DNA from 3 places in the Kribbella sp. CA-294648 genome. Region 2 is predicted to be linked to each of the others. Evidence: riboswitches for the same ligand, from Rfam matches in the RefSeq annotation. Region 2 holds a riboswitch; each other region holds the start of a gene.
The links. Region 2 has a riboswitch for cobalamin ahead of cobN (cobaltochelatase subunit CobN). Riboswitches for the same ligand answer to the same signal wherever they lie in the genome.

Region 1: another riboswitch for cobalamin. It lies ahead of ACQPYM_RS03260 (ABC transporter substrate-binding protein); the one in region 2 lies ahead of cobN (cobaltochelatase subunit CobN).
Region 3: another riboswitch for cobalamin. It lies ahead of ACQPYM_RS40930 (CbtB domain-containing protein); the one in region 2 lies ahead of cobN (cobaltochelatase subunit CobN).

What each region holds. Positions count from the first base shown of each region.
Region 1 covers NZ_CP191981.1:666,500-676,999, forward strand. The annotation lists gene ACQPYM_RS03235 (hypothetical protein) at 1-610, opposite strand, end outside; gene ACQPYM_RS03240 (MFS transporter) at 763-2,079, shown strand; gene ACQPYM_RS03245 (thiamine pyrophosphate-dependent enzyme) at 2,091-3,815, shown strand; gene ACQPYM_RS03250 (hypothetical protein) at 3,827-4,792, shown strand; gene ACQPYM_RS03255 (ribbon-helix-helix domain-containing protein) at 4,799-5,116, opposite strand; cobalamin riboswitch at 5,473-5,656, shown strand; gene ACQPYM_RS03260 (ABC transporter substrate-binding protein) at 5,664-6,698, shown strand; gene ACQPYM_RS03265 (FecCD family ABC transporter permease) at 6,695-7,699, shown strand; gene ACQPYM_RS03270 (FecCD family ABC transporter permease) at 7,696-8,682, shown strand; gene ACQPYM_RS03275 (PLP-dependent aminotransferase family protein) at 8,638-10,146, opposite strand; gene ACQPYM_RS03280 (methyltransferase domain-containing protein) at 10,175-10,500, shown strand, end outside.
Region 2 covers NZ_CP191981.1:3,971,361-3,981,860, forward strand. The annotation lists gene ACQPYM_RS18880 (dihydrofolate reductase family protein) at 1-170, shown strand, start outside; gene ACQPYM_RS18885 (ArsR/SmtB family transcription factor) at 296-628, shown strand; gene ACQPYM_RS18890 (VOC family protein) at 625-1,434, shown strand; gene ACQPYM_RS18895 (EcsC family protein) at 1,496-2,497, shown strand; gene ACQPYM_RS18900 (hypothetical protein) at 2,822-3,106, opposite strand; gene ACQPYM_RS18905 (DUF222 domain-containing protein) at 3,327-4,808, opposite strand; gene ACQPYM_RS18910 (hypothetical protein) at 5,370-5,591, shown strand; gene ACQPYM_RS18915 (peptidoglycan-binding domain-containing protein) at 5,685-6,221, shown strand; cobalamin riboswitch at 6,307-6,438, shown strand; gene cobN (cobaltochelatase subunit CobN) at 6,476-10,195, shown strand; gene ACQPYM_RS18925 (hypothetical protein) at 10,251-10,500, opposite strand, start outside.
Region 3 covers NZ_CP191981.1:8,574,998-8,585,497, forward strand. The annotation lists gene ACQPYM_RS40890 (sugar ABC transporter substrate-binding protein) at 1-494, opposite strand, end outside; gene ACQPYM_RS40895 (GntR family transcriptional regulator) at 634-1,329, shown strand; gene ACQPYM_RS40900 (fumarylacetoacetate hydrolase family protein) at 1,347-2,198, shown strand; gene ACQPYM_RS40905 (HEAT repeat domain-containing protein) at 2,260-3,276, opposite strand; gene ACQPYM_RS40910 (HEAT repeat domain-containing protein) at 3,270-3,956, opposite strand; gene ACQPYM_RS40915 (VOC family protein) at 4,056-4,433, shown strand; gene ACQPYM_RS40920 (histidine phosphatase family protein) at 4,467-5,120, opposite strand; gene ACQPYM_RS40925 (CbtA family protein) at 5,117-5,884, opposite strand; gene ACQPYM_RS40930 (CbtB domain-containing protein) at 5,890-6,093, opposite strand; cobalamin riboswitch at 6,127-6,256, opposite strand; gene ACQPYM_RS40935 (LysE family translocator) at 6,332-6,970, shown strand; gene ACQPYM_RS40940 (MFS transporter) at 7,040-8,443, opposite strand; gene ACQPYM_RS40945 (DUF1304 domain-containing protein) at 8,512-8,880, opposite strand; gene ACQPYM_RS40950 (phosphotriesterase family protein) at 8,877-9,794, opposite strand; gene ACQPYM_RS40955 (DEAD/DEAH box helicase) at 9,872-10,500, opposite strand, start outside.

The DNA of each region.
Region 1 (10,500 bases), 3.3 Mb from region 2:
GCCGGGTCTTGTTGTCCTTCATCAGCTCCAGTGCACCGCTCGCGCGCATCTGCAGCGAGTAGACCCGGTTGGCGGAGAACAGCACCACCGGCCCTCGCCCCCACCCGACCGGAGCGTAGATCCGGTTGCCCGGGTACATGGTGGCGATGATCATCTTGTAGTTCCAGATGGACCTGCCGCGCCCGTTGTAGATCGTCAGCAGCCCGTCCGTCGGCAGCACGAGCTTGGCGTTCGGGCTCGCGGACGCGCCACCGATCCAGTACGTCGTCCGGCCGTGGACGAGCCTGAAGCTGCCGTCGGTTCCCATCACCATGACGGAACCCGCGCGGGTCGTACCGGTTTCCCAGACCTTGCCGGTGCCTGTCCGGACCAGCTCCACGTTGCCGCTCGGGCGCATCACCAGGGTCCACTGACGGTCGGTGGAACGGATGTACTGGCCTGACGCCAACCGCTGGCCGGGCAGCAGGGTGTTGGAGATCGCGGCGGCTTGGGCAGTTGATTCGGCCACCGTCGTGGCGGCCTGGGCCGGTGCGGTCAGCGCGGCACCGGTGGCGACAGTGGCCAGGCCTGCGGCGACGGCGGCGATGGAGCGCAGTGTGTTCTTGATCATGCGGGTGGTTCCCCCCTCGGGTCGGATCTGTCGAAGATTAGATCCTGGAGGGGTACAGAAGGTTCGGATCCTCCTGCTATTGCACGTACATGGAACAGCAGGAGGGGGAAAACCGGTTCATCCGGGGTCACTTCGACTGACACGATGGGCCGGTGGCGACAAGACTGCGGACCGGGCTGGCCCGCCTGAAGATCGATCTGACGCCGTGGCGGGGATCGCGCGACTTCCGGATCCTGGTGGTCGCCGGGTCGGTGTTCTTCCTCGGCGGCATGGTGGGCTACGTTGCGTTGCCGTTCCAGCTCTACCAGTTGACCGGCTCCAACTTCGCGGTCGGCGCGATGGGCCTGGTGACGATCGTCCCGCTGGTCGTCTTCGGCCTGTACGGCGGTGCGCTGGCCGACCATGTCGATCGGCGCAAGATGCTGATCGCGACCGGCATCGCCCAGGCGCTGATCTGCGCGGTGATGCTGACCAACTCGCTGCTGGCCAACCCGCAGGTCTGGCTCATCTACGTCTGCGGTGGCCTCAACGCGATCGCCACCTCACTGCAGCGGCCGAGCCGGGAGGCGTTGTTCCCACGGGTCGTGAAGCACGACGAGATGGCCGCCGCGGTCGCGCTCACCTCGGTGACGATGCAGGTCGGGCAGCTCGCCGGGCCCGCGCTCGGCGGCGTCCTGGTCAGCACGGCCGGCGTGACCTGGGCGTTCGCGATCGAGCTGACCGGTCTTGTCATCGCAACCCTGCTGTACGCGCGGCTCCGGTCGTACAAGACGAGTGAGCACAGCAAACCGCCCAGCCTGCGGGGGATCGGCGAGGGCATCGTCTACGCCTACCGCCGCAAGGACCTGCTGGCGACGTACCTGGTCGACATGGTCGGGATGTTCATGGCGATGCCGATCGTGCTGTTCCCGGCGTTCGCCACGGACATCCTCAAGGAACCCAAGCTGCTCGGCCTGCTCTACAGCGCCGAGGCGATCGGCGCGATGTGTGCCAGCCTCACCAGCGGCTGGGCCAAACGCGTGCATCACCAGGGCCGGGCGGTGGTGCTGGCGACGATCGTCTGGGGAGCGTCGGTCGGCATCGCCGGAGTGGCGCCGAACATCTGGTTCGCGATCGGGTTCTTCGCGATCGCCGGCGGCGCCGACATGGTCTCGGTGCTGTTCCGGTCGGTGATCTGGAACCAGACCATCCCCGACGAGATGCGCGGCCGGCTGGCCGGGATCGAGATGCTCGGCTACTCCCTCGGCCCACTCGGAGGCCAGGCCCGCTCCGGCCTGGTCGCCGACCTGACCAGCGTCCGGTTCGCGATCGTCAGCGGGGGCGCGCTCTGCGTCGTGGGTGTCGTCGGTACGGCGGCCTGGCTGCGCGAGTTCTGGCGGTACGACGCCCGCACCGACGAGCACGCCGTCCGCGAACGTGACCTCCGGACAGGTGTGGGTACAGGCGGGACGGAGCCGAACCCGACCTGAGGAGAGCCGTTGTGAGCACCATTGCCGAACTGCTGGTGGAGTCGCTGGCCGAGCACGGCGTCAGCTCGGTGTGGGGTGTCGTCGGTGACGCGCTCAACCCGGTCACCGACGCGATCCGGCGCGAGGACCGGATCGAGTGGATCGGCGTACGGCACGAGGAGGCCGGTGCGTTCGCGGCCGGCGCCCAGGCGGCCATCAGTGGGCGGCTAGGCGTCTGCATGGGCACGGTCGGCCCGGGAGCCATCCACCTGCTCAACGGCCTGTACGACGCTGCCAAGTCGCGGGTGCCCGTACTTGCGATCTGCGGCCAGGTGCCGCGCGAGGAGATCGGCAGCGACTACTTCCAGGAGGTCAACAACGATGTGCTGTTCTCGGATGTCGCCGTGTTCAGCGCAACTGTGTCGACTCCCGAGCAGGCGCCCGGCCTGATCGAGCAGGCGGTCAACACGGCTCTGGCCGAGCGTGGGGTCGCAGTACTGTCGATTCCCGGCGACGTGGGCGGCCTCGATGTACCGAAGGACACGCCTGTACCGCGGTTCCTCGAGCCTGCCTCGAACACTGTGCCGGATGCAGCGGAGCTCCAGAAGGTCGCGGCTGTGCTCAACGCTGCTGACAAGGTGACGCTGCTGGTCGGCATCGGGGCGCGGGAGGCGCTGGCGGAGGTGCAGCAGCTTGCTAGCACGCTGGCAGCGCCCGCTGTGCTCACGCTGAAGGCCAAGGAGCGCTTCGAGGAGTACCTGCCGCAGGAGGTCGGCCAGTCCGGGCTGATCGGCAACCATGCGACCAAGGTGGCCTTCGACGGCTGCGACGTGCTGTTCCTGGTCGGGACTGACTTCCCGTACCGCGACTTCCTGCCGACCGGGAAGACCGTCGTACAGCTGGATCTGCGGGGCGACCACATCGGTAGGCGGGTCACGGCCGACCACGGGCTGGTCGGCCACGCGCAGCCGACCCTGGCGCAGTTGCTGCCACTCCTGGAGCAGAAGACCGACACGGGTCACCTGGACAAGGCCAGAGCGTCGTACGCCGCCTGGCGGAAGCGGCAGCAGCAGTTCACCGACCCTGCCTTCGACCGCAAGCCCAAGGGGCTGCTGCGGCGCAAGGTGGACAACCCGGATGCCCGGATCCGGCCCGAGCTGCTGGCGGCCGCGGTTGACCGGCACGCGGCCGACGATGCGTTGTTCACCACCGATACCGGGATGTCGACGGTCTGGCTGTCGCGGTTCGTGCGGATGCGCGGCGACCGGCGGCTGGTTGGCTCGTACAACCTGGGCTCGATGGCCAACGCGATGCCGCAGGCGCTCGGGATGTCGGCGCTGGACCGCAACCGGCAGGTGGTCGCCTTCTGCGGTGACGGCGGGCTATCGATGCTGCTGGGGGATCTGATCACCGCGGTGTCCTACGAGCTGCCGGTCAAGCTGGTGGTCTTCAACAACGGCCGGCTCGGCATGGTGAAGCTGGAGATGGAGCAGGTCGGATTGCCGGAGTACGGGACCGAGCTGGCCAACCCGAACTTCGCCGAGGTCGCCAAGGCGATCGGGCTGACCGGCTTCCGGGTGGAGCAGCCCGGTGAGGTGGAGGGTGCGGTGGAGCAGGCACTCAAGACGCCTGGGCCGGTGCTGATCGACGTACTGACCAATGCCGACGAGATCTCGGTTCCCCCGGCGCCGACCGTGCAGCAGACCTGGGGCTTCGCGATCGCCAAGACGAAGGAGTTCGTCGAGAGCCGCGAGTAGGCTCTGTGATCATGCGTACTCGTTCGGTGGTGGCTCTGCTCGGCAGTACTGCGTTGTTGGCCGGTTGTGGCGGTCCTGGTGGGGAGACCGCGCCCAGTGTGCCGCCACTCGTTTCCATCAGCACCACACCGACACAGACACCTACACCGAGCGAGACGCCGAGTACGCCGCCCACCTCCAAGGTGGCTGACACCCTGTGCGTGCGGATGGACCAGACGCTGGTGCAGACGACTCTGGGCGTCCCCGTGGTGCAGATCCAGCCGAAGCCGGCTCCGGCGGAGTTCGGCTTCCCGACGTACGACGTGTGCCAGCTGGGGCTCAGCACGAGCCCAACCGGTCCCGTACTGCGCGTTGGCACGTCTGTCATGCCGGCGACCCCTGCGGACCTTGCCGCGGCCCGCAAGGCGTACGACGCCACCAAGGGCGAGCCGGCCAAACCGGTGACGGTAGGGCAGGGTGGGTTCGGGACCAGTCGTTTCGTGGTGTTCCTGCTCGACGGGAAGCTGCGCAAGGTCAGCGGGCCGGTTGCGACGCTGGCGAAGTACGCAGTACTGGCCAAAGAGGTGGCGCAGCAGGCGGACGGGCTGCCGGAGCCGGGGCCGCTCATCACCCGGCCGGAGTGCGAACGCGCCACGCCGGCTGCCGCGAAGGTAATGGGCACGGAGGCGGCCATCCGGCGCGACGGCCAGACCGACCTGGGCGACATCGTCTGCGGCTGGATCACCAAGACCCGCGTCCTCTACTCCACTGCCCGCCGAGTCGCCGACGCGGAAGCCGTCATCGCCCCCACCCGCAAGGCCGCCACCTCCCTCTCGATCCCCCTGGGCGACGAGGGCTACGTAGACACCGCCACCGGCCGCACCCTCATCCGCATCGGCACCAGCAAAATCGTCGAACTCGTCCCCCTCCCCGCCGGCACCGCCGACAAGGACGACATGGTCAAGTTCGCCCTCGCCACCTCCTCGCTCTACCGCTGAATTCCTTCAGCTGGCGTCTTTGTGCGCCGCCAGATACTCGCTGAGGGCTTCCCGCAGGACATCGCTGGCGTTGCGGTGATGGTTCCTGGCGAACGCGTCGAGGTCTGCGTTGAGAGCGCGAGGGAGCCGAACCTGACGGATCGGCGACTTCTCTCCGGGGGCAGCATCGGGGTCGATCGACGGCCGGCCGCCCTGTGAGCGCTCGACCAGCTCCCGGCCGAACGCGGCTGCCTCCTGACCACACAGGCCCTTCTCCGCATCCCGCGCCAGGGTCATGTCGTGCTCAGCCCACTCGGCCACCGCGTCGTAATCCTTCTCGCTCATCTCTCCTCCTCCATCCGCTCAAGATGCTTGCGCCGAGCAACCATCACGTCAAAGACGTGCAGATCACGTGGTGGATTGATCTCAACCATGACCTCCAGCAACTCTCCGCCCAGTTGCCGGGGCGGCCTGATGAACAATGTCGGCCGGATGTTGGCCGGCGGCGGGGTTCATCGAACTCTCGCTGGACGAAGTAGGCGTTCATTATGGCGTGCAGGGCGTCCTCGCGGTCGATGCCGTGTTTGTCCGCACTGGGTGCCCACGTGATTGCCACCGCTGTAATGTACTACAAAACTCAGCTTGTGTCATACAGAACCGGTCTAGGGTTCCGCCCGTTCTGCGACTGGGTTGCAGGTGGGTTAGGTTGGCGGGGTCGTGGTGTTCGGGAAGCCGGTGTGATGCCGGCGCGGCCCTCGCCACTGTGATCGGGATGTTCGTGGGTTGTTCCAGGGTGGAGACCACTGGTCAGCGATGACTGGGAAGGTCAGGCCCGCGAGCGCAGTACCCGTCAGCCAGGAGACCGGCCACGACGTGTCACACCGTCCACGAGGTGCTGGAGGCGCGCGTGAAAACGCTGGCTGCTGCTGTTGTCGTACTGTCCCTGGTCACCGGCTGCGGGGGTGCCGCGAAAGCCGGCCCCAAGGCCGGCCCGAGTACCACCGTGAAGAACTGCGGGATCGACGTCACCGTCGACGGCCCGCCCAAGCGGGTGTTCGCGGCGTACCAGCCGGCCATCGAGCTGGCGCACGCGCTGGGGATCTCGGACCAGCTGGTCGGTACGGCGTACCTGGATGCGACCGTGCTGCCGCAGTACGCCGCGACGCAGACGGACCGCAAGTACTACAAGAACCTGCCAAGTCGCGAGGAACTGCTCAGCCAGGAGCCGGACTTCGTGCTCTCCGGATTCAACGACGTCTTCAGCAGCGCGGGCAGTGACTCGAGCTTCGGCAGCCGGAAGAGCCTTTCCGATCTCGGCGTGCGGACGTGGATCTTCAGCCCGCTCTGCCCGACTGCGGACGGCAAGGGCGACGAGGCGATCGACCCGTCGACCGTCTCGATGGACAATGTGTACGCCGACCTGCGCGACCTCGGCCGGCTCTTCAACGTCTCCGACCGGGCCGAGACCGTGATCGCCGACCAGCAGAAGCGGATCGCTGCCGTCGAGGCGAAGGTCGCCAAAGCCCCGAAGCCGACCGTCGCGATCCTGCGTCCCGGGCTGGAGGGCGGTGGCGTGACCGTGTCGGGCGGTCCGGACTTCGGAACCGTGCTGATCCGGCAGGCCGGCGGGGTGAACGCCTTCGCCGACCTGACCTCGAAGCGGAACGTGAAGATCAGCGTCGAAGAGTTCATCAAGCGAGACCCCGACTACATCCTGATCAGCGGCTGCTGCGACGCCACCCTGACCGAGGCGCAGGTCCAGCCGGATGTCCAGAAGATCCTGGCCAATCCGGCGTATGCCAATCTCAAGGCGGTCCGGAACAAGCGCGTCGTACCGTGGCTGTTCGCCCATCACTCGGCGGGTGTCCGCGGCGCCAACTCCACCGAACTGATCGCGAAACTGATCCACCCCGACCTGGTCAAGTGACCCGGTCCTGGGGTGGCCGGGCCGCCGGTCTGCTGGCGGCCTGTGGGTTGCTGCTGGCCGTCGTGCTGCTTTCGCTTGTCGCAGGCAACCAATGGTTCGGACCGCACGACGTCTACGTCGCGGCGGCGGATTTCACCGGATCGGACACGGACCGGGTGATCCGCTACCTACGCTTTCCCCGTACTGCGGCAGGCCTGCTGGCCGGCGCGGCACTCGGCCTGGCCGGCGCCGTGATGCAGGGGATCACCAGGAATCCGCTGGCTGATCCCGGCATCCTCGGCGTCAACGCGGGCGCCGCGCTGGCAGTGGTGGCAGCGATCGGTCTGCTGGGCGTCCAGTCGCTGACCGGCTATGTCTGGTTCGCGATGGGTGGCGCGCTGATCGCGACAGTCGTCGTCTACCTCGTCGGCTCGGCCGGCCGAGCCGGTGCGACCCCGGTGAAGCTCGCTCTTGCGGGAGCCGCGGTGACGGCCCTGCTCGGGTCGATGACCTCGGCCATCACCTTGCTGGATCTGTCCACCCTGAACGAGTTCCGCTTCTGGGTCGTCGGCTCGTTGACCATGGCAACCAGTGCGATCATCGCCCAGGCGTTCCCGTTCATTGCTCTCGGCATCTTCTTGGCGTTGACCCTCGGACGTTCGCTCAACCAGCTGGCACTCGGCGACGACCTCGCCGTCACGCTGGGAGCCAGGATCGGTCTGGTCCGCCTCACAGCCGCGCTGGCCGTCGTACTGCTCGCCGGTACTGCGACCGCGATGGCCGGCCCCATCGCCTTCGTCGGACTCGCGGTTCCGCATGTGGCAAGGGCTCTGGTCGGTCCGGACTATCGCTGGATCCTTCCGTGGTCGCTTGTTCTAGCGCCAACCGTCCTGCTGCTGGCCGACATCGCGGGCCGTCTGGTCGCTCGGCCTGACGAACTGCAGGTCGGCATCATCACCGCGCTGATCGGCGCCCCACTGTTCATCGCGCTCGTCCGCCGCCGCAAGCTGGCCGAACTGTGAAGAGCGTCGTGGTCTCCGCAATCGCCTGGGTTGCCACCGCCGTGATCGCCGCCGTCTCGCTCACCCTCGGCGACTACGACCTCCCGCTCGCGAAGGTGCTCGACACCCTGGCCGGCAACGGTTCGCTGATCATGACCGACGTGGTGGTGAACAACCGGCTGCCGCGAGTCCTCGTCGCGATGGGGGTCGGTACGGCGTTCGCGATCTCGGGTGCCATCTTCCAGCGGCTGGCCCGCAACCCGCTGGTCAGCCCGGATCTGGTCGGCATCAACGCAGGCGCGGCGCTGGCCGCAGTACTGATGATCACGGTCTTCGGTACTGCGACCAGTTGGCTCCCCGCCGGTGCGCTGGCCGGATCATTGCTCACAGCAACGTCTATCTACCTGTTGGCCTACAAACAAGGCGTCACCGGCTATCGGCTGGTCCTGGTCGGGATCGGCATTACCGCGATCGTCGGCTCGATCACCGCGTACCTGCTCACGCTGGCCGACATCTACACGGCCAAGAGCGCGTCCATGTGGCTCGCGGGCAGCCTTGCCGGGCGTTCCTGGTCGCACGCGACGCTGATCAGCATCACTTTGCTCGTGCTCGTCCCCGCCGCGATGGCCGGATCGCGGCAACTGCGCCTGCTCGAGCTCGGCGACGACCTAGCCAGAGCCCTGGGCGGCAAGGTCGAACTGTCGCGGGGGATTCTGATCGCGATCGCAGTCGGTCTGGCCGGCCTCGCCACCGCCGCGGCGGGACCGATCGGTTTCGTGGCTCTCGTCGCGCCTCAACTAGCCCGCCGTCTGCTGGCCGGAGGCGTCGCCGGCCTGCTACCTGCAGGCGCGATCGGCGCCCTCCTGGTCGTCGCCTCCGACCTGCTCGCCCGCGAACTCTTCGCCCCCACCGCACTCCCGGTCGGAGTCGTCACTGCGTTCCTCGGCGCCCCCTACCTGCTACTTCTCCTCGCCCGCGCCAACCGCATCGACCGAGCAGGCTGACAGTGCTTCGCCGATTGTGGCGACAGCCTCGGTGATCTCCGTCGGGGTCCGCGCGGCGTACCCGAGGACGAGACCTGGGGGCCGGGGGTGCTGGCAGTGCCAGGACAGCGGCTGGGTCTTCACGGCCCGGTCGAGTGCGGCGGAGGCCAGCGCGAGATCGGTCAGGTCCGGGTCGTCGAAGGTGATGGTGAGGTGCAGGCCGGCGGCCGCGCCGTGAACGGTTGCTGTCGGCAAGTGCCGACCGATGGCCTCGATCATCGCGTCGCGGCGGATCCGGTGCCGGCGGCGGACGTAGCGGAGCTGACGTTCCAGCTCGCCCGACTCCATCAGATGGGCGATGACGAGTTGCGGCAGGGCCGCGTTGCCGAGGTCCGCCTGCCGTTTCGCGCCGACCAGCGCCTGCCGGTACTGCGGTGGTGGCAGCATCCACCCGATCCGCAACGCCGGGGCGAGCAACTTCGAGACGCTGCCCATATAGATCACGTGCTCCGCGAGCATCGCCCGCAATGCGGGAACCGGCGGCCGGTCGTACCGGTGCTCGGCGTCGTAGTCGTCCTCGAGGATCAACCCCCCATCAGTTGCCCACTGCATCAATTCCCGGCGCCGCTCCCCATCCAGTACTACGCCCGTCGGGAACTGATGCGCGGGCGTCACCATCACGGCGGGAGCGCCGCTGTCGCGCAGTACGTCGACCCGCAAGCCGTCCGCGTCGACCGGGATCGGCGGTGTCCGCATTCCCCACAGATGCAGGTGCTGCCGCGATCCGAGCGAGCCGGGGTCCTCGACCGCCAGCTCGGTGATGCCTTCCCGGCCCAGCACCTGGGCGACCAGCCCGATCGCCTGCGAGACGCCGGCGACGATGATCAGGTCGGCCGGGTCGGCCTTGATCCCGCGATTGCGCGCGAGCCAGTTCGCGACGGCCAGCCGCAGGGCCGGAGTACCGGCTGGGTCTCCGTAGCCGAAGGCTGATGCCGAGAGCTCGGCCAGTACTGCGCGCTCCGCCTTCAGCCAGGCGGCCCGGGGAAACGCGGCGAGGTCGGGGATGCCGGGAGTCAGGTCGATCCGCGCCTCGACGGCTCGCATCGCATCGAAGATCTCCAGCCCGGGATCGTCCAGCGCGGGGCGGCTGGCGCGTGCATGGCCGGACGCGGCGGAGGAGGTGCCGATGGGCGCGGCCACCACGACGGTCCCCGCGCGGCCCCGGCCGCTGACGTGCCCGTCCTCGGTGAGGCGCTGGTAGGCCTCGGTCACCACGCCCCGGGAGACCTGCAGCTCGGCCGCGAGCTGACGGGTCGCCGGCAACCTGCTCCCGACCGCGAGCCGCCCGTCGGCGATCGCGTCCCGAAACCGCCCAGCCAGCCAATCGGCCAGCCCTCCAGTCGGCGCCTCCTCCGGCCGAAGCTGCAGAAAGTCCGCCCCCGCCGCTTTGGACCTACCAATCTCACCCTGATTGGACCTGTTCACCAGACCATTGTGACGCGAACTTAGAGCTATGGGAACCGACTACGTCCACGGCTACACCACCCACGAGACCCGCAGGCTGACCGACCAGGCGGAGACGCTCGCCGGTCTCCTGCACGCCGGTACGACGTACCCGCCCGGCGCACGGGTGCTCGAAGTCGGCTGCGGAGTCGGCGCTCAAACCGTGCAGCTCGTCACCGCCAACCCAGGAATCCGGCTCGTCTCCGTCGACCTGTCCGAGGACTCCCTGGCCCAGGCGAAGGCCCGGGTCGCTGCAGCCGCGCCGTACGCCGAGGTCGAGTGGCACCACGGCGACCTGCGCGACCTTCCGTTCGAGGACGGCTCGTTCGACCACCT
Region 2 (10,500 bases):
AGTACCTCCGCGCCGGCCTCATCGACGAACTGCACGTAGTCATCGTCCCGATCCTCGCCGGCGCCGGCATCCGCCTCTTCGACAACCTCGAGGACGCTCTCACGAAGTACCGCGTCGCCGAACAGACCAGCTCGCCCGCCGCCACCCACGTCCAACTAGTCCGCCGCTGACTCGTACGCCGCGCCGTACCTCTGGCTCCGGTACTTCGTCCTCGCCTGACGCCCGGCTGTCTTCCAACGTCGGACTTTAGGTTGAGGTGTTGTTAATAGTTAACGCGTAGTGTAACTATTGTCGCATGGCAGACGACGTGGATCGCTTCTTCGAAGTACTGGCTGATCCGACGCGGCGGCAGGTTGTCCGGCTGCTGGGGGAGGGACCACAGCGGGCCGGCCGGCTGGCCGCGGCGACCGGGACGTCGGCACCGGCGATGAGCCGGCATCTGCGGATCCTGCTGTCCGCCGACCTGATCACCGACGAGCGGGTTCCGGACGATGCCCGAGTGCGGATCTTCCGGCTGCGGCAGGAGCCGGTGGTCGCAGTACAGGCGTGGCTTGATCAGGTTCAGGCGCATTGGCAGGAGCAGTTGGGCGCCTTCAAGAAGCACATCGAGCGGGAGGAGACATCGTGACGAAGCAATCCGCGTCAGCATCCGTCGAGGTGGCCACCGATCCGGCGACGGCGTTCCGCGTCTTCACCGCCGAGATCGACCTGTGGTGGGTCCGCGGCCCGATCAACTTCTTCGACGCCGCCCGCGCGATCGGAATGGCGATCGAGCCCGGCGTCGGCGGCCGGATCCTCGAGATCTACCGGCACGGCGGCGAAGGCGTCGACGAGGACGTACTCGAGCTCGGCCGGATCACCCAGTGGGAACCAGGCGCGCTGCTCGCCTACCGCAGTTCGGTGGACGACACCGCGACGGAGATCCGCTTCGAACCGTTCGACGGTGGCACCCGGGTGAGCGTCGAGCAGTCCCTGGTACCGGGCGGCAAGAACGCGTTCTACTTCTGGGAGAGCGTCATCCCCTGGTTCGCCGACCGCGCCTCAGGCGTGCAGAAACCCCGCGAGATCGACCGCCTAGGCATCGCCCTGTACTACGAAGACCCCACCGCCGCGGCCACTTGGCTACAAACAGCCTTCGGCCTGGACTCCTCGTCGCAAATCCCCGCCGACACCAACCACCCCGCCTGGAACGAACTCCGCGTCGGTACCTCGATGGTCCTGCTCTTCGAACAGAAGGAGCGCCCCGCCGGCCCTCGTCCGATCGACCACGCCGTCTGGGTCTACGTCGACGACCTTGACGCGCACTACACCCGCAGTACGACGAACGGCGCAACCATCACCAAGGAAATCACCCACCACGGCTACCGCTCCTACACCGCCACCGACCCAGAAGGCCACCACTGGACCTTCCTCCAATCTGCCCCCACCAACTAGCAAATGTGGTGATTCCGCGCAGGGCGGCCGGAAGTCGGGAATCGGCACTAGTCTCGTCGCCGTGAGCCAACTCGACGGACTGCCGCCGGAGATGTTGGAGTACGAGCGCAAACGGTGGGAGGAACTGCAGGAACACTGGTTGAAGAAATCGCAGCCCAGCTCTCTGCTCCCGCCCAAGGCTCGCTCCGCGTTGAGTGCTGCCGGGAGTTCGGCGCGCGGGGCGGCAACGAAGGCCGGGCGAATGCTGACCGACATCACACCGCAACGCGTCAAGGACACCGCCGAGCTGGCTCTCGATGGTGCGCTTGTTCCAGTCGCGAAGGGCGCCGTCCATTTGCTGGAACTCGCCACCGAGTGGACGGCCGAACTCATGGACCCCGAGACCGTGCTGGCGCACCACAGGTCCAAAGGGCATGACGTGTCGACTTTGGCGGACCTGCAAACGCTCGACCTGAAGCATCTCGACGACATGACACGCCGGATGGCCCTCCGCTGGCGAACCATTGGCGCAGCCGAGGGCGGTGCCCTGGGTGCGTTGGCGCTCGTACCGGTGGCCGGAGGGGTCGCCGCGATCACCCTCGACGTGGTGGTCATGCAGGTTCTCAGCACGGCGATCGCCACTCGGGTGGCGTATGCCTACGGGTTCGACGCCATGGACCCGGATCAGCGTCAGTTCGTCGACCGGATGGTGCTGCGCGCGTACAAGGAACAGAGCACAAAGGCCGTCACCATGTACGAGGCGTCATCGGCCTTCAACGCGGGTCTCGGCCGCACAAAGTGGAGCCAGAAGCTTCGGGACGATCAGAAGCTCATGGCGGCCGTCGAAAAGCTGATGCAACAGTTCGCCCGTGGTCAGCGTGTCCCCGTGGAGAAGGTCACCAAGGCGATCCCGCTCATCTCGATGGTCGCCGGCGCGGGAACCAACGCCTACGTTCTCGGCGACGTGGCGAAGCAAGCGACCTACTTCGCGCAGACGAGCTTCCTCTCCGCCAAGTACGCCCTGCCGATGCCACCGAGTCTCCAACCGTCCTCCAGCACCCCGGAAGCCGAGGACGTCGACTAGCTCACGGCGGACTTCAGAAACCCGACCTGCGACGAGCCCACCAGCCAGCCGCCGATGACAAGAGCCAGATCAATCAGCGTTACAACCCGGAGCCCGGCCATTCCTCAGGAGTGAGCTGACCGGTGTCAAAGGTAAGAGCTCAGGCACCGACGATTCACCCGACTCTGCCATCGACACTGAGCTCTGGTCGACGGAACAGATCCCGTACTCGCCCGGAAACCGCACAAGGCACTTCCAGCCAACAGATCCGAACACGCCTCCCGTGACACGCCCTCCATGCCAGATGCACAGCCACCGCCACCGGTCGCTGTCACCGCCCACCCATCACCGCCCACCGCCGCCGGTCACTGTGACCGCCCGCCCATCACCGCCGCCGCCACCGGTCACTGTGACCGCCCGCCCATCACCGCCGCCGCCGCCGGTCACTGTGACCGCCCGCCCATCACCGCCGCCGCCACCGGTCACTGTGACCGCCCGCCCATCACCGCCGCCGCCACCGGTCACTGTGACCGCCCGCCCATCACCGCCGCCGCCACCGGTCACTGTCACCGCCCACCCGTCACCGTCACCGCCACCCGGCACCGCCGACCGCTCCCGTTGACCGCCCACTGCCCACCCACCACCTTCACCGCCTACCCATCACCGTCCCTGCCCACTGCCCATCGGTCACCTGTCACGTCACTGCGTCGACGGCGCCGCGTCCGGGCGCGGCTCTTGGCGCCCGGTCTGTGGTCGACGGGCGCTTGGGTGGTGCGTTTGCGCCGACAGGTTTTGCGAGGCGCGGGTGGTACCGCCAGCGGCTCCCGAGGCGCCGCAGGCGCGGGTGGTACTACGGACCGGCGGATGGCGTGCCGCTGTCGCCCCAGGGGTCGAGGAGTGCGGTGGCTTCTGGGGTGAGCCAGGACAGGTCTCCGGTACCGGCCTGCACCTTGGGGCGTGAGCCGGTCTTCGGGGTGAGGCTGGTGGTGGGGAGCCGGTTGGGGTGTTCGTGCTGCGGGTTGACGCTGACCGGCTGGCGAGAGGTCGGCGGGTAGTAGTGGGACAGGTCGGTCAGGTTGGCGAGATCCGCGGCGCTGGTGATGCCGGGGCTGGTCCAGGTGGGGCGGGTGACGTGGACGACGCCGCCGGTGATGGTGATGGCCCATTGGCCGGAGTGCACGGCGCGGTGGTGGCCGGCGCACAGCAGCACCAGATTGGCGATCGAGGTCGGGCCGCCGTCGATCCAGTGGATCAGGTGGTGGGCGTGGCACTGCCACGGCGGGGCCTTGCAGACCACGCAGCCCTTGTCCCGCCTCATCAGCGCGCGCCGGATCGGGCGGGTGACGAAGCGTTGTTCGGTGCCGACGTCCAAGGGCTGGGAGTCCGAGCCGAGGACGATGGGCAGGATGGCGGCGTCGCAGGCGAGGCGGCGTATGGCGGAGGCGGAGAGGTTGTCGCCATAGACGAGCTCGCCGACGGCGTGGGCGGTGGCGGTACGGAGGTCGTCGAAGTCGATGGTGATGGTGATGTGCGGCACGCCGGGTGAATTCGCGGTGCCGGGGTCGTTGTCGGTGCGGGGTGTGTTGGCCGCGGCCAGGTCCAGAATCAAGGTCAACGCGTCGGCCTGGCGCTTGTCGTGCGGACGCGGGTCCAGCTCACCGTCGACGGTGCGGTGAGGCTTGGACAACCGATTGATCTGGGTACGAAACTCCTCCGCGTTCTCCCCGGCCAGGTAGCCGCTGAACTTCACGCCGCCGTCGGCCCGGCGCAGCGTGAGCGACTCACGGGCGGCGGCGTCGTGTTCGGCGGGTTCGGGGCCGTCGGTGTCCAACCGGGCCAGCACCTCGCGGCCGAAACCCAGCAGCCCGTCCGGCGTGAGCAGCTGAGCGGCTTCGATCATCTGCTCCTCGGCCACCCGCAACAACTCGTCCGGCACCGACGCCGGGGCCTTCTCCAAGGTGGTGACGATGGCTGCGGCCTGGCCCGGGTTCAACACCAGGGCCGGGGCCGGGGCGTCGGGGGTGGTGGGTGTCGGGTCGGCGGGTGCTGCCGGGTCGGGCAGGGCGGCGGTGACGGCGGTGTAGCTGCGGAGCGCCTCGGCGGTCGTGAGGTCTTGCTTGATCTCGCGGCGGTTGCGGTGGTGACGCAGCGACAAGAACTCGATGGTGTCGCGGGCGCCGTGTTCGCTCGCGAGGCCGCGCTGGTCGAAGTCGGCGACCAACTGCAGGCGGTACGTGGTCAGAGTGGAGAGGGCAGCCTCGACCGCGTCGAGGGTGGACAGCAGGTCGCTGTCACCGAGCCTCGACGGTGGGAGTAGCTGCGTGGTCTCCATGCAGCAAACTCTAGACAATGCCTCCGACAGTTTCTGTGCTCATGCCGCCTTGTTTATAAGGAGAATCGGAGTTGGCAGGAACTGGCCAAGTTGTGCACAAGGAGGCCTCCGTCTGTGGGTAACCGGCTAATGTTGCTTATGGCAAGCATTCTCCGTCGCTATACCTAGGTGGTGCAGCGTCCACTCCAAGACGTACGCGGAGAGGTAGTCGTCCGCGGTCAGCACCGTCCTGCGTGCCCACCCGAGGAGCCGGATCGACCAGTTCAGCGGCTCGTCCCGCAGCCGCGCCGACGCCATCTAGGGGAACTTGAGCAACCCTGGATCCCGTACGCCGCCGCCAACCGGACGATCAACGTATCGGGCGGATTGTCACCCGTCGACGGCGGCGAACCCGCGTCAGGCCCACCAGGTCAGGCTCCAGTCGCCGGGGTCGCCGGGGTCGCCGGGTCGCCGCCGGGCGCAGCGCGAGGGCCGCCTGTTCCCAGAGATCCCGCAGCGCCATTGCATCCGCCAGACCGAGGCGCTGCTGACCCGCACGACCTTCGTCGCCGACTTGCGCCGGTGACACGGCTGGCACGTCAGCTCCAAGTTGGCCGGCTCATCGGATGGCCCATCGCGATGGTCGATCTCCTCGCCGGGCTCACCGCATCCGGCACCAAGCTCACCGCATCCAGCACCAAGCTCACCGCATCCGGCACCAAGCTCGCTCGATCCAGCACCGGGCTCGCCGGTCGTGCGGAGGACGCGATCGTCGGGCCGGCACCAGGGCGATCGCGGGGCTGACTCAATCCTCAGTGGAAAGCGAACAGAAATCGAGTGGAAAGTGGGTGTGCATAGGTTCGCGGTGTTGCCTGTCTCTCACAGAGGATCATGTCGATGCGAACGTTCAGCACCAAGCTCACAGCGATCTTCGGCGGTCTGCTCCGGTTGAAGAAAGCTCCACGGAAGATCCTGATGATCTGCATGGTCTCGGCCGTTGGCGCGGCCGGATCCCTCGTGGCCGCAGGTCCCGCCCAGGCGGGCGTCGTCTGCGGCACCTATGGACGAGTCAAGAACGTCAGCAACGGCGCGAACGTCGTGCCGACCTGGAGGTCGGCAACCCACAGGAGCCTGGACTGCCATCTCTACCGGGGTACGAGCGGCGATGGGGTCCGACAGCTCCAGTTGACTCTCAACGAGTGCTACGGGCCACGCCCCTTGAGTGGCGGCGTCAAGAAGTTCAGCACGGCGCTCGCTGTGGACGGGCAGTTCGGTTCCGCCACCGAGGCGGCGTTGGAGACCGTGCAGTCGTACATAGGTGTGACCGCCGACGGATCGTACGGCCCGGCGACCCGCAGCAAGATGAAGGCCCGCGCCAACAACGGCAGTGGGAACTGGTGCATGTACCTGAAGGTGCCGGTCACGTGGGCGTAATGATCTAGGCACCCGTCCGCGGCGTGTGCGCCCAGTCCCGGGGGCACACACGCTTTTCGTGTGGGGCGACCGTGGCGGAGTAGCCGGCGGGTGGGTCGGCTAGAGTCACCCACGTCATCGACGGCTTGAGCAGGAACCCGGTGTGAGTCCGGGACGGTCCCGCCACTGTGACCGCGCTTGCGTGGGAGTCAGGAACTGCTGCTGTCGTACCTGCCACCTGGGGCGTGGACACCCCGAGGAAGGACCGGCCGCGCGTGCCCGCGAACCTTTTGCTGCTCTCCACTGCCGATACCGATCTGCTGGCCGCCTCGCAGGCGCAGGCAGGCTGGAAGGTCGCCAACCCTGCCCGCGTCGACCTGGCGGAGCTCCCCACTCTCCTCGACGGCGTCGAGGTCGTAGTGGTCCGCCTGCTCGGTGGTCGCCGCGCCTGGGAGGAAGGGCTCGACGCGGTCATCGCCTCGGGTATCCCCACCGTCGTGCTCAGCGGCGAGGCGGCCCCGGACGCCGAGCTCATGTCGCTCTCCACCGTCCCGGCGGGCGCTGTCACCGAAGCGCTCGGCTACCTCCGCGAGGGCGGCTCCGAGAACCTCGGCAACCTGGCCGGCTTCCTCAAAGACACCCTCCTGCTCACCGGCGACGCCTTCGACCCGCCCAAGACGCTCCCGACCTACGGGATCCGCGCCGGCCGCAAATACACCAAAGACACCCGCCCAGTGGTCGGCATCGTTTACTACCGCGCGCACGAGATCTCCGGCAACACCGCCTTCGTGGACGCCCTGGCCGACGCGATCGAGGAGGCCGGCGCGCAACCTCTCCCCGTGTACTGCGGAACGCTGCGCGGCCTCGACCCCACCCACGAGGACAACGCGGAGCTGTTCCAACACCTCCGCGAATGCGACGTCCTGGTCACCACCCTCCTCGCAGCAGGCGGCACGGTCGCTTCCAACGCGACAGCCGGTGGCGACGACTCCTGGGACGCGGGCGCGCTCGCCGCACTCGACATCCCCTTGATCCAAGGGCTCGCGCTGACCTCGACCCGTGAGCAGTGGCTCGAGAGCGACGCCGCGATCAGCCCGCTCGACGCCGCCACGCAGGTCGCGATCCCGGAGTTCGACGGACGGCTGATCACGATCCCGTTCTCGTTCAAGGCGTACGACGCCGAGGGCATCGCCAGCTACGCGCCCGACGAGGAGCGTTGCGCCCGGCTCGCCGGTATCGCGGTCGGCCAGGCGAAGCTCCGGCACGTCGAGCCCAAGGACAAGAAGCTCGCACTCGTCCTCTCGTCGTACCCGACCAAGCACGCGCGCATCGGCAACGCAGTCGGCCTGGACACCCCGGCCTCGGCCGTCGTCCTGCTCGGCCAGCTCAAGGACGCCGGCTACGACCTCGGCCCGGACCTCAACCTCGACGACCTGCAGGGCGCGGACGGCGCTGACGGCCTGATCCACCGGCTCATCGCGGCGGGCGGTCACGACGTCGACTGGCTGACCGACGACCAGCTCGAAGGCGCGGTCGCGAAGATCCCGCTCTCCACCTACGCCAAATGGTTCAGCAAGACCCCAGAAACGTTGCAGCAGGCAATGATCGAGGCCTGGGGTGAGGCGCCCGGTTCCCTGTACGTCGACCAGTCCGGTCCGGAGCCGGCGATCGCGTTGGCAGCCCTTCAGTTCGGCAACGTCGTCCTGATGATTCAGCCGCCCCGCGGTTTCGGCGAGAACCCGGTCGCGATCTACCACGACCCGGACATGGCGCCCTCGCACCACTACCTCGCGGCGTACCGCTGGCTGGAAGCGCCCGAGGAGGAAGGCGGCTTCGGCGCACACGCGGTCGTTCACCTCGGCAAGCACGGCACGCTCGAATGGCTGCCGGGCAAGGGCATCGGCATGGCGGCCGACTGCGCGCCGGACGCAGTACTGGGGAACCTTCCGCTCGTCTACCCGTTCATCGTCAACGACCCGGGTGAGGGCACGCAGGCCAAGCGTCGCGGCCACGCCGTCATCGTCGACCACCTCGTACCGCCGATGGCGCGGGCCGAGACGTACGGCGACATGGCCAAGCTGGAGTACTTGCTCGATGAGTACGCCACCGTCTCGGCGCTCGACCCGGACAAGGTACCGACCCTGCGCGCGCAGATCTGGACCCTGATCCAGGCGGCTCAGCTGCATCACGACCTGCACACCTCCGAGAAGCCGGAGGACGAGGAGTTCGACGAGTTCGTCCTGCACCTCGACGGCTACCTCTGCGAGATCAAGGACGTGCAGATCCGCGACGGGTTGCACATCCTCGGCGGCGGGCCGGCCGGCGAAGCGCGGGTCAACCTCGTTCTCGCCGTACTGCGTGCGCAGCAGATGTGGGGCGGCGTCTCGGGCGCAGTGCCCGGTCTGCGCGCGGCACTCGCAAAGACCTTCGGAGTCGACGAGGCCGCGATGCTGGCGGACCCCGGAGCCGCAGTACCGGAGCTCGCTGACCTGGCGACGCTGGCGGACCTTCCTGCGGTGAGCGGAGCTGACGGCGTCGACCTGCTGGAATCCGTTGCGCGCAAGCTCGTTGTGGGCATGGAGACACTCTCGTGGGATGCCGGCAAGGTGCCCGTCGTCATCGCGGAGGTGCTCGGCCGCGAGGCGCCGCAGGTCCAGGCGTCGTTGCAGTTCGCTGCAGACGAGGTCGTACCGCGGCTCGCGCGGACCGGTGACGAGCTGACCAACGTACTGCGCGCGCTGGCCGGCCGTTTCGTCGAAGCCGGCCCGTCCGGGTCGCCGACTCGTGGTCTGGTGAACGTCCTGCCGACCGGCCGCAACTTCTACGCGGTCGACCCGAAGGCGATCCCGAGCCGCAACGCGTGGGACGTCGGCGTCGCGCTGGCCGACTCGTTGCTCGCCAGGCACAAGTCCGAGACGGGGGAGTGGCCGCGGTCGGTCGGCCTGACCATCTGGGGGACGTCCGCGATGCGCACCCAGGGCGACGACCTCGCCGAGGTGCTCTGGTTGCTGGGCTGCCGCCCGGTCTGGGACGAGGCGTCCCGGCGGGTGACCGGTTTCGAGGTCGTCCCGCTCGACGAGCTCGGGCGACCACGGGTCGACGTGACGATCCGCATCTCCGGCTTCTTCCGCGACGCCTTCCCCCACGTCGTCTCACTGCTCGATGAAGCCGTCCGTACTGTGGCCGCGCTCGATGAAGATGCCGCGAGCAACTACCTGAAGGCGCACGTCGACGCCGACGTTGCTGCGGGCAACGACGTACGGTCGTCAACTGCGCGAGTGTTCGGCTCCAAGCCCGGCTCGTACGGGGCTGGGCTCCTGCCGCTCGTGGACGCGCGGAACTGGCGCACCGACGCGGAGCTCGCCGAGGTGTACGCCGTCTGGGGTGGGTACGCGTACGGCAAGGATCTCGATGGCGCCGAGGCCCGACCGTCGATGGAGCGCGCCTACGCCCGCATCCAGGTCGCGGCCAAGAACGCGGACACCCGCGAGCACGACATCATGGATTCCGACGACTACTTCCAGTACCACGGTGGCATGGTCGCGATGGTCCGGCACCTGACCGGCTCCAACCCCAAGGCGTACATCGGCGACTCCGCAGTACCGGCGCAGGTGAAGACACGGACGCTCGAAGAGGAGACCAAGCGGGTCTTCCGGGCCCGGGTGGTGAACCCGCGCTGGATGGCAGCGATGCAGCGGCACGGGTACAAGGGCGCCTTCGAGATGGCGGCGACGGTGGACTACCTGTTCGGGTACGACGCGACGGCCGGCGTGGTCGACGACTGGATGTACGAGACGCTCACCACGGAGTACGTCGCGAACCCGGAGGTCGCCGAGTTCTTCCGGAAGTCGAACCCGTGGGCCCGGCACGGGATCGCCGAGCGGCTGCTCGAAGCGGCTCAGCGCGGACTGTGGTCGGAGCCGAGTGCAGAGGCACTCGAGACGCTGCGCACCGCAGTACTGGAAACCGAAGGCGATATCGAGGACCGCGGCTGAGGTAGGCATCGCGGACCGCGCCTGAGGCAGGCGCGGTCCGGTGTCGGTGTCGGGGCTAGCAGACGTTCATCGTGCTGTTGTCGAGGGTGATGGCGCGGAAGGTGGTGTTCGTTCCGCACGGGTTCTCGGTGATCCGGGAGTTCCGGACGGTGAGGTTCTGGATCAGGATGTCGCGGTTGTTGGCGAACTCGGTGCGGGCGGCCAGCCGGATCTCCCCGCCGCCGGTGACGGTGCCGCCGACGGCCGCGATATTCACGTTGTAGCAGTTCTCGATCAGGATGGCGTTGTTGCCGGTGTTCGAGATC
Region 3 (10,500 bases), 4.2 Mb from region 2:
GCTTCCACGTCGGTCGACAGGCAGAAGTCAGCCGAGTTCGTGTCACCGGCCGGGCAGGACGCGAGCGAACCGACCGCGAAACCCTTGGCCTTCAGGTCCTCGAAGGTGGAGTTGATGTCGGTCGGTGACACCCCGAAGATGCCGAACGCGTTGTAACCCTGCGCCGCCAGGGAGTTGATGACGTTGTTCTGCTTGCCCTGATCCCACTCGCCGGTCTCGTTGAAGGTGGCGTCACCGAGCTTGAAATCGGTCTTGTCCAGCTCGGCAGTCGTCTTCCATGGCTGGAAGTACGGGTGCGCACCGCCCGGGATGAGGGCCAGCTTCACCTTGGAACCGTCCTTGAGTTCCACCGGGCCGGTCGACGTACCGGTGGAAGCGTCGTCCTTGGCGGTTCCGGCGGTGTCGTTGGAGTCCTTGGTGCTGCAGCCGGTCGCGACGAGCGCAACGAGTGCCAGCCCCACGACGGTCTTCCGGGAAAGCGATTGCACGTTCATGGGGCTGACTCCTCAAAGATCCTATAGGATATTGCTTAGCTGATGCTGCCGCCTCACACTGGTGGCGTCAAGACTTGCCGGGGTAACGACTGAGCACCCTCGCGGAAGTCGGGCATGATGGGGCTCGGGAGGAGCGACAGTGACAGATGCGCACATAGGGCTGGCGGGGCAGCTCGCTCGCCTGCCGCAGCGGCAGGTACTGAGCGACGACGTCTACGAGACCGTCAAAGGCCTGATCATGGACAGTGTCGTCGAGCCGGGCACCCGGCTGAACATCGACGCGCTGACCCGCGAACTCGGCATCTCGCAGACGCCGATCCGTGAGTCGCTCGCCCGACTGGAGTCCGACGGCCTGGTCATCAAGGAGCCGCTGCGCGGGTACCGGGTCTCCTCCCGGCTGACCCGCGAGGAGTTCGAGGACCTCTTCGAGTACCGGTTGCTGATCGAGCCCTGGGCGGCCGGCCGCGCCGCCGAGCGGACCGCCCCGGACGACATGACCCGGCTCAAGAACGAGATGCTCAGCTACACCGACGTACCGGATCGTCCCGACTACGACAGTTACAAGGCGATGGCCGCGCACGACCAGCGGTTCCATGATCTTGTCTTGGAACTGTCCGGCAACGAGACCGCCCGGCAGTCCTTCGCGCGCACGCACTGCCACCTGCACCTGTTCCGCCTGTACTACGGCGGCGGGATCGCGACCAAGGCGCTGCGCGAACACAAGACGATCGTGGCCGCGGTCCGCAAGGGCGATCCCCAGGAGGCGGCTGCCGCGATGCACGCACACATCGAAGCGTCCCGGGCCCGGCTGCGGCCCGTGTTCGACCAACTGTGAATTCTTAGGAGAGTTCTGTGGAACTGCTGCGCCTCGGCGCGGTCGGTGAAGAGCGCCCGTACGCGCGCTCGGCCGACGGCACCGTCTATGACCTGACCTCCGTCACCGCCGACATCGACGGCGCCTTCCTCGCCTCCGACGGCATCGCCCGCGCCCGGGCCGCACTCGAAGCCGGCACCCTGCCGGTCGCCCCCACCGACGGCCTGCGCATCGGCGCCCCGATCGCCAAGCCGGCCGCCGTCGTCTGCATCGGCCAGAACTACGCGGCCCACGCCGCCGAGTCCGGCGCCGAACCGCCCGCCAACCCGATCGTCTTCTTCAAGCACCCCAACACCATCGTCGGCCCGTACGACGAGGTGCTGATCCCCCGCGGGTCGACCAAGACCGACTGGGAGGTGGAACTCGCGGTCGTGATCGGCAAGACGGCTCGCTATGTCTCCACTGATGAAGAGGCGCTGGCGTGCGTCGCGGGGTACACGGTCTCCAACGACGTGTCGGAGCGGGCTTTCCAGCTCGAGGTGTCGGGCGGCCAGTGGTCGAAGGGCAAGTGCTGCGAGACGTTCAACCCGCTCGGGCCGGCGCTGGTACCGGCCGATGAGGTGGACGACCCGCAGTCGCTCGACCTGAAGTCCTGGGTCAACGGCGAGGTGCGCCAGGCGTCGAACACCCGCGACATGATCTTCTCCGTGGCGGCGCTGATCCGCGATTTGTCGCAGTACATGACGCTGGACCCGGGAGACGTGGTGAACACAGGCACCCCGGAAGGCGTGGCACTGTCGGGCCGCTTCCCGTATTTGGCGGTCGGCGACACGATGGAATGCGAAATCCAGGGTCTGGGAAAGCAAAAGCAAACCCTCAGCAAGGCCTGATTTTCTTCGGCTCGCTGCGTGGGGTCATACAGATCCCCACGCAGCCTCCGCCCAAGCGGGGTCAGTCGTTGGCGCGGTCTTGAAGCACGCCGAGAAGCGCGGTGGCGACGAGGGCGACGGATCGGTCCTCGTCGTGGGTTAGTTGTTGAAGGGTGTCCTTCGCGACGGGCGGCGGTAGCTCGGCGAGGGCCTGGATCAGGCGGATTCTTACGGCGGAGTCGGCGGCGTGTGTGGTCAGCTCGGCGGTCAAGGCGTTCATGATCTGGTTTGCCGGGCCTGGGTCCAGCGAGAGACTGCCGAGGATTTCGGCTGCCTCGATGTCGTTTGTGCCCTCGACGATCATGGCCACGAGGGTCGGTACGGCTGCGGGCGAGCCGAGCTTTCCCATCGCCAGGGCAGCATGTCTGCGGACCGTCGGGTCCGGGTCGCCGAGGGCGTCTGCGAGCGCCGCTGTCGCGCCCGGCGCATCGGCCATTGCGGCGACGGCCAGCACTGCGCGACGTCGTACGGCGACGTCGTCTGAATAGACGCCCGCCACCACACTCGCAACCCCATCACCACCCGCCCGAGCCAAGGCCCACCGGAGCGCGCCTGCCACGTTCGGATCGGATTCCGCGAGGACCGCCGCCGCCAGCAGATCAGTCGGGACCGGTACGTCGTCCGCCGGCGCCAGGACGGCCTGTTGCCGGCGGGCGGCGCTGGGCGAGTTGAGGCTATGGAGCAGCTCGACGATGCGCAGTACGTCTTGCCAGGCGGAAGGCGTCGAGGCATCGACTGCGCGGAGGCGCTCGAGCAACTCCTGCTCCCGCTTCAGCCGGTCCTCGCTCCGGCGGATGAGGTCGGCAACCAACGCGGACGGGGTGAAGGCGGGATCCTCCAGAGCACGGCCGATCTGGCGGAGCGACAGTCCAAGCGTTCGCAGGCTTTCCACGTGGAAGATCCGGCGGATGTCCTCCTCGGAGTACTCGCGATAACCGCCCACAGTCCGGCCGGTCGGGCGCACCAGCCCGAGGGAGTCGTAGTGCCGGAGCATCCGGCTACTCACCCCCGAGCGGCGCGCCACCTCACCGATCAGCACTCAGCTACCTCGACCGGCTCCGGCCCGAGCGCGGCAATCCGCTTCGCCTCGTGAACGGCAGGGTCGAAACCGGCTTCCGGATCGCGGAGAAGGATCTCGGTTGCACGAGCATGCGCCCGCGCTTTCGGATCCTCGCTCGCCAGCGCCTTCCGCAGTACCGGCTCGATCAGATCTCCCAGTACGACGAGCGCTCGGCTGAGGCTGAGTTGCACATTCCGGTCACCACGACCGAGTTGCGTGGCCAGCTCCGCGGCCAACGCTTGCCGCTCACCAGCCGGTACGAGGATGACCGCAGCACGCCACGCACTCCGAGCGACCTCATCATCGGCATCCCGCAGCAACGACGACGTGATCGACGGCCAGACATCCCGATCGCCGATCTTGGACAACGTGTGCAACGCCTGACTCCGCGCCTGAGCCCGCTCCGACCGAAGCTCCGCGACCAGCCTCGGCACCGTGATCTCCGACGGCAGACGGGTCAACGCCCACGTCAGCATGTCCCGCACAAAGAAGTCGGACTCGACCGCACACCGCTCCACCAACGCGTCGACCAGCGCCGGGTCGGGCTCCGTCCCAACCGCCATCACGGCCCGAAGCCGCGCCGACGAGTCGCCGGTCTCCAACGCCTCGATCAACCGCGCATTCCCCTGTGGCGAGTAGATGACAACCACCTCCAACACCCACTCAAGACCTTGTCACAGTGTCAAGGTCAACCCCGGCCAACGCGCTGACGTGAAACCGGGTGGCGGCGCCGCGGGCATCTGCGGCAAGGTCGGGCCATGACCTCTGTTGTGCGGACTGTGACGTTCGATGCCAAGGACCCGTACGAGCTGGCCGGCTTCTGGCTGAAGGTACTGCGCGCCGAGCGACCGGAGGACGACGAGCCGGGTGACCCGTACGCCGCGGTGAACACGCCCGAGGTGAAGTTGCTCTTCGAACAGAACAACGACGAGAAGGCCGTCAAGAACCGCCTCCACCTCGACCTCGTGCCGGACGGCCCGCGCGACGAGGAGGTCGAGTGGCTCCTGACCCTCGGCGCCACCATCTACCAAGACCGCCGCGAACCCGACGGCGCCGGCTGGGTCGTCATGCACGACCCCGAAGGCAACGAATTCTGCGTACTCCGCAGCACAGCCGAACGCGCCGCCACCAGCTGACCCCGGGACAACCTCCCGCGCGCCGCCTCTGACTCAGCCGAAGGTCAGGGACCAGGTTCCGGTGTGGGCTGAGAGTCGGACGATGGACAGTGGGCGGACGTCGACGTGGCGGAGGGACTCGGCGGGTGCGTCGAGGACATAAAGCACGGCCGCTCGCACAACTGCCGGATGCACCACCGCGGCGACCGTACGACGCTCCGTCTGGCCCCGGGAGCCGATCGGCCCCGCGGCATCCGCTTCGCCATCCTGGCCGCGCGAGTCGGCTCGGCCCGCTTCGCCAAAGGAGCCTGCGGACTCCGACGAGTCCGCCTGGGTCAGGTCGCGTAGCCAGTCGGCTACTCGGGTGATGACGTCGTTCTCGGTTTCGCCGCCGGGTGGGGCGGTGTGTGGGCGGTCCAGCCAGGCGGCGACAGCCTCTGGCGAAGCTGCTAGCAACTCCTCCAGTTCTCGGCCGGACCATTCGCCGTACTGGCGGTCTCTCAGCGCCGGCACCACGACAGGTGTCAGCCCGAGCGCCGCGGCAGTGCGCAATGCGGCCGTTTCTGGGCCGGCGTAGACCTCGTCGGCGTCGATCTTGAGTTCGCGGGCGGCGTCGACGCCGGCGGGGTCGGGTTCGGCGTCGCCGCCGAGGACGAGTCCCCGCAGGGCGGGGGTCAGCGCGTGCGCGACCAGCGTCAGCGACGTCAAGCGGCTACCACCTCAGGTTCGACCTTCCCCGTACGACGGTCGGTCGCCGCCGCGTAGCCGAGCCCGAGGAGCAGCCAGAGTGTGGTCTGGGTGCCCAGCGAGGCCAGCCGGAACTTCCAGAGCAGCGTAGCGGGGAACGACCCCGGAACCTCGTTGATCGCGGGCAGAATCAAGTACGCGGCGACGACTGTCACGAGGAACGCGGCGGCACCGGCGCCGATCCGGATCCAGGGAGCCGACCCGAAGCGGGCCGACCAGCGCGACGCGGCGACGCCGGCCCAGACCGCGAGCAGGCCGAGCACGAGCGTCAGCAGATAGGTGACAGTCCGCTGCGTGATCGTCTCGGGGTCCCCGACGGCCGGCGGGTTCGGCGGGTACTTGAGGAACGGCACCAGCACGATCCCGACGTACCCGGCCGCGGCCAGCCCCAGAGCGGCGTACGAGTCGCCGGGTGTGCGCAGGCGTCGGCGCAGCAGGGTGTAGCCGACAGCGAAGATGCCGCCGAGCGCCACGCCGTACAAAGACGTCGCGAGGAACAGCCCGAACCGCTGGCCGTCGCGACTCACGAGAGGTTCTTCGCCCGGGTCGGCCGGGATGGCCTTGCCGTTGGCGTCATGGGTGTGCGCGGCACCGGCCGCCTCTTCGATCGCGATCGCGGAGTCGATGTGCGGTTCGCCCGTCACATACGCGAAGGTTCCGGCCAGCAGGCCGGCGAAGAGACCGACGATCAGGCCGCGCACCAGGAGGGATCCGAAGGTGCGCATGAAGGTCAGTGGCAGGGCACGCCGAGGAGGTGACGGCCGTCGTGCATCAGCTCGTGCAGGTACATCCCGGACTGCGAGATCGCACCCTGGTCGAAAGCCACCAGGTAGGCCAGCGTGAGCGCCAGGCCGGTGGTGAGCAGAGCGGTGGCGAGCAGCCGCGGCGAGACAGCCGGTACGGCGACCGAGCGGGCAGGCGTGGGTACAGACATGAAGACCTCCTAGGGAAGTGCGCGTCCCTTTCGAAAGGCTGCTGGTACCCGAGCGTCCTGACTCACGAGCAAGCTCGCTCACAGTGGCGCGGCCGTACCGGTCTCTCACCGGTTTCCCTCATGGCACCGCAGGTTGTCTCTGGCAAGGTAGCGGCCCCGTTCCACCGGGGTCAACGGACGACGAGCGCCCGATGAGATAAGTCACCCGTACTCCGGTCCGCTGGCCTACGCTGGCTGGATGCCGTCCACCCATCACCTGGTCGCGTTCGCGATCACCGCCCTCGTCATCATCGTCGTCCCCGGTCCGAGCGTGCTGTTCATCGTCGGCCGGGCCCTCGCGGTCGGCCGGCGTGAGGCAGTACTGACCATGCTGGGCAACACCGCCGGTGCCGCGGTGATGCTGCTCGCCGTCGCGTTCGGGCTCGGCGCCCTGATCGCGGCCAGCACGATGGCGCTGACGATCGTGAAACTCGTCGGCGCGGCGTACCTGGTCTATCTCGGGGTGCACGCCTTCCGCAGCCGCAAGTCGCTGGCGGAGGCGATGACGAGCGGGGTGAAGCCGGGCAGCGCTCGTCGGGCCCTGCGGCAGGGCTTCCTGGTCGGTCTGACCAACGCGAAGACGGCGGTGTTCTTCGCGGCCGTGCTGCCACAGTTCGTGGACAAGAACGCCGGCCCGGCGACGCTGCAGATCCTGCTGCTCGGCCTGGTCTTCATGCTGATCGCCCTGTGCTCGGACAGCCTGTGGGCACTGGCCGCCGGCACGGCTCGCCAGTGGTTCGCCCGCTCACCCCGCCGCCTGGAACTGGTCGGCGGCACCGGCGGCCTGATGATCATCGGCCTCGGCGCCAGCATCGCAGTCACCGGCGCCAAGGAGTAGCGGACCGCCCCCACTCACAAAGCCGGCAACTCAAGCTCCGGCCACGCTCAGCCTGGCCGGAGCACCCGGCTATTCGGAGCCTTTGTGAGTGGCAGCGGTCCGGCGACCCGCGACAACTCCGATCAAGGCCAGCAGAGCCGGCAGGCCGAAGGCGATCAGGTAGGCCGTTGTGGGCGCATGCGGCTCGATGACGGCGAAGAGTGAACCGCCGACCGCCAGCACAGTGGCAGTGGCCAGGGCGTCGCTGAGCTGTAGTGCGGAGCTGTTTGTGCCTTGCTCTTCGCGGCTGGAGTACTCCAGCACCAGCACCGACAGCGTCGGGAACACGGTTCCCATTCCGAGCCCGGCAAGGCTCCAGCCGAGGATGCCGACAACGACCGGCACGTGCGGGTTGAGCGTGAGCGCCGCGGTCACGATGCCGAGCACGATCGAGATCATCCCGGCCTGCAGGAACACCGCATGCGAGAACGGCTGCTTCGGGCGGCCCCGGTACCAGGTGGCCGCAGTCCAGGACAGCGCGCTGACCGTCAGCACCAGCCCGGCGTACGACGGCGACAGTCCCCGCTCGCGAGTCAGCATCAACGGCAGGAACACTTCAGCCCCGAATCCCGACGCCGCGACGAACCCACGCAGGGCAACAACCGAAGGCAGTCCCGAGCCCAGCCGGAACGTTCCCACCGGCAACAGCTTCGGCACGAAGCCAACCAGACCGATCAACCCGAGCACCACCAGAATCGGCTGGAGCACCCCGCTCTGCTGACCGCCGTAGCTGAGCAGACCGACCCCGACCGCCGCCGCGACCGCCCACAACGCTCGCCGATCCCACATCGACCGGTCGGCCTGCACGACGGTGCCGGCGTTCATCCGTGCCAGCCCCGGCCGCATGACCAGAACGGCCGGGACAGCGAGCACCGGTACTGCGAGGAACACGATCCGCCAGTGGGCGTGCTCGACGATCAGCCCGGCGACCGCGGGTCCGACCAGCGACGGAACGACCCAGCCGGTCGCGAAGGCAGCGAAGATCCTCGGCCGCAACTCCGGCGGGTAGAGGTGACCGACGACGACGTACAGCGCGACGGTGACCAGACCGCCGCCGAACCCCTGGATGAACCGACCGGCGACCAGCAACTCCATCGTCGGTGCGGATCCGGCAAGGATCAGGCCGACCAGGAACCACGCGGTGCCGTACCAGAGCGGCCGGGCCGGCCCCTTCAGGTCGCTCCAGGTGCCGGAAACAACCATCGCGACGACACTCGACGCGAGCGGACCGCCGAAGGCCAGCGCATACAGCGCCAGCCCGTCGAGCGCCTGCGCGGCGGTCGGCATCGCGGTCGTGACGGCCAGGGACTCGAACGCGATCAGAGTGATCAGCGCGACCATGCCGATCGTCAACGCCCGGTACTTCGGCGAGAGCACGCCGACTCGTTTCGGTGCGAGTACCGGGCCGGTCGGGACTTCAGCGGTGGTGGTCATGCCCGGTAGCTTGCGAGTTGAACCGCACTTGAAGTCAACCTTCCGAGTTCAAGCGCGGTTGAATTCCGTCAGAGGACAGCGGCGAGCACGATCGCGAGGATCGGCGGACCCGCCTGCATCGCGGCCGCCTGCACCATCCGGCGGTTCGACGCGACCAGGACAATTCCGGCGCCGGCCATGCAGGCACACGCGAACAGCGAGATCGCGTGCCCTTTGTCGCCTCCGGCAACTAGTCCGCCGAGCGCGCCGAGGGCAAGGAAGAGGTTGTAGAAGCCCTGGTTGTAGGCCCAGGGCTTCGCGATCATCGCCTCGGCCTCGTTCGGGACCCCGAAGCGCTTGTAGGTGCTCGGCTTCAGGAAGAGCAGGCTCTCCATGGCGAAGACGCCCAGGTGGAAGACACCGGCCAGGACGACGAAGATCTGAGCGATCGTGTTCACTCGCGCACCGTACCGTGCAGGACGAATGCGCGAGCAGGATTGGCCACAAACAGCTGTGTCGCTATCTCGTCGCCGAAGTACCGGACCAGCCGCGGCCGCAGTCCGGTCAGGAGATAGGGGATGCCGGGCCCTTCGCCGGTCGCCGCCCGGGCGCGCGCAGTGGTCGTGTCCCCACCGAGCAGCAGGCGGTCGGCGTACCCGGCGTCGATGAGCGCGGCCAGGCAGTCGAACAACCGCGGGTCGGTGGCGTTGTTCGCCCGCGACGGCCCGTCGAAGGCCAGGAACGATCCCCGCGCGGCGAGGTCGAGGTGGAACCGGTGATCAGGGAAACGGTTCAGATGCCCGAGGATCACGCTCTCCGGCGGAACCCCGGACTCGTCGACCAGCAGATCCAGTACTGCGTCCGCGGCCGTCCCGAGCTCGTGGTGGATCGCGATCGGCGCCCCGGTCGCGTGATGCGCCTCGGCCGCCGCGACCATCACCACCCGGGCATGCTCGTCGAGAACGTGGAAACCACCGGCGACCTTGATCAGCCCCGCGCGCACCCCGGAGTCGCCGATCCCCTCGGTCAGCTCCCGGACAAAGATGTCAGCAAGCTCCGGCCGAACCTCGTCGACCAACTCGGCCGGGTAGTGCTCCGCCCGATGCAGCCCGGTGGCGGCGACCAGGTGAACCCCAGTGTCAGCAGAGATCTTGGCAAGGTCCCCGGCCCGCCGCCCCAGCCCGTACGGCGTCCACTGCACGATCGTCCGGCCGCCGAGCTCGGCAAACGCCTGTACTTCGCGCGTCGCCGCCTCGCTGTCGTCGAGCTCCTGACCCGGCAGCAGAGCGCTACGGAAGAACAGGTGATCGTGGGAATCCGTGACACCCAACTGATCGGCCGCAAGATCGCCCAGCACAGTCCTGACCTTCATCACGCCTCCACTCGCACAGAAAAGGACCCGGTCAGACAATGCCTGACCGGGCCCTTCCCAAACCAACTGTTATCGCGTCAGCGGGCGCGGCGTGCGCCGCCGGCGCGGGTGCCGGCCGAGAAGGCTGCGGCGCCTGCCGGGCGACTGCTCGCGCCAGGAGTCGTGGTGCTGTACGTCTTGGGAGCAGACGCGCCACCGCGACCCTGCGACCGGGTCTTGGTCGCCTGGCCGCCGCCAGCGCCACGGCCGCCGCCCTGGCCACCGGAGCCTGCGCCCCGGCCGCCACCGCTTGCACCGCGGCCGCTACCGGAGCTGGCGTTGCCGCCGGTCCCGGCGCCACGGCCGCCCGCGGAGCGAGCACCGCGACCAGAGCCCTGGCCGGATCCAGCACCGGTACCAGTGCCAGCGCCACGGCGTGCACCGCGGCCGCGACCTCCGCCACCGCCAGTACGGCGTACCGAGTCGTCGTCGGCGACGACCTTGATGGTCGGCGTCACGAAGGTCCGCTCACCCGGGGCGAGCTTGGCCAGCAGCGGGTCGCCGACGCGGAGCTTGGTCACCGTCGCGGCGATGCCGGCCTTGCGGGTCAGGTCCCGGACGTCGCGGACCTGGTCGTCGGTCATCAGCGTGACGACGGTGCCCTCGGCGCCGGCGCGCGCAGTACGGCCGGACCTGTGCAGGTAGGCCTTGTGCTCGATCGGCGGGT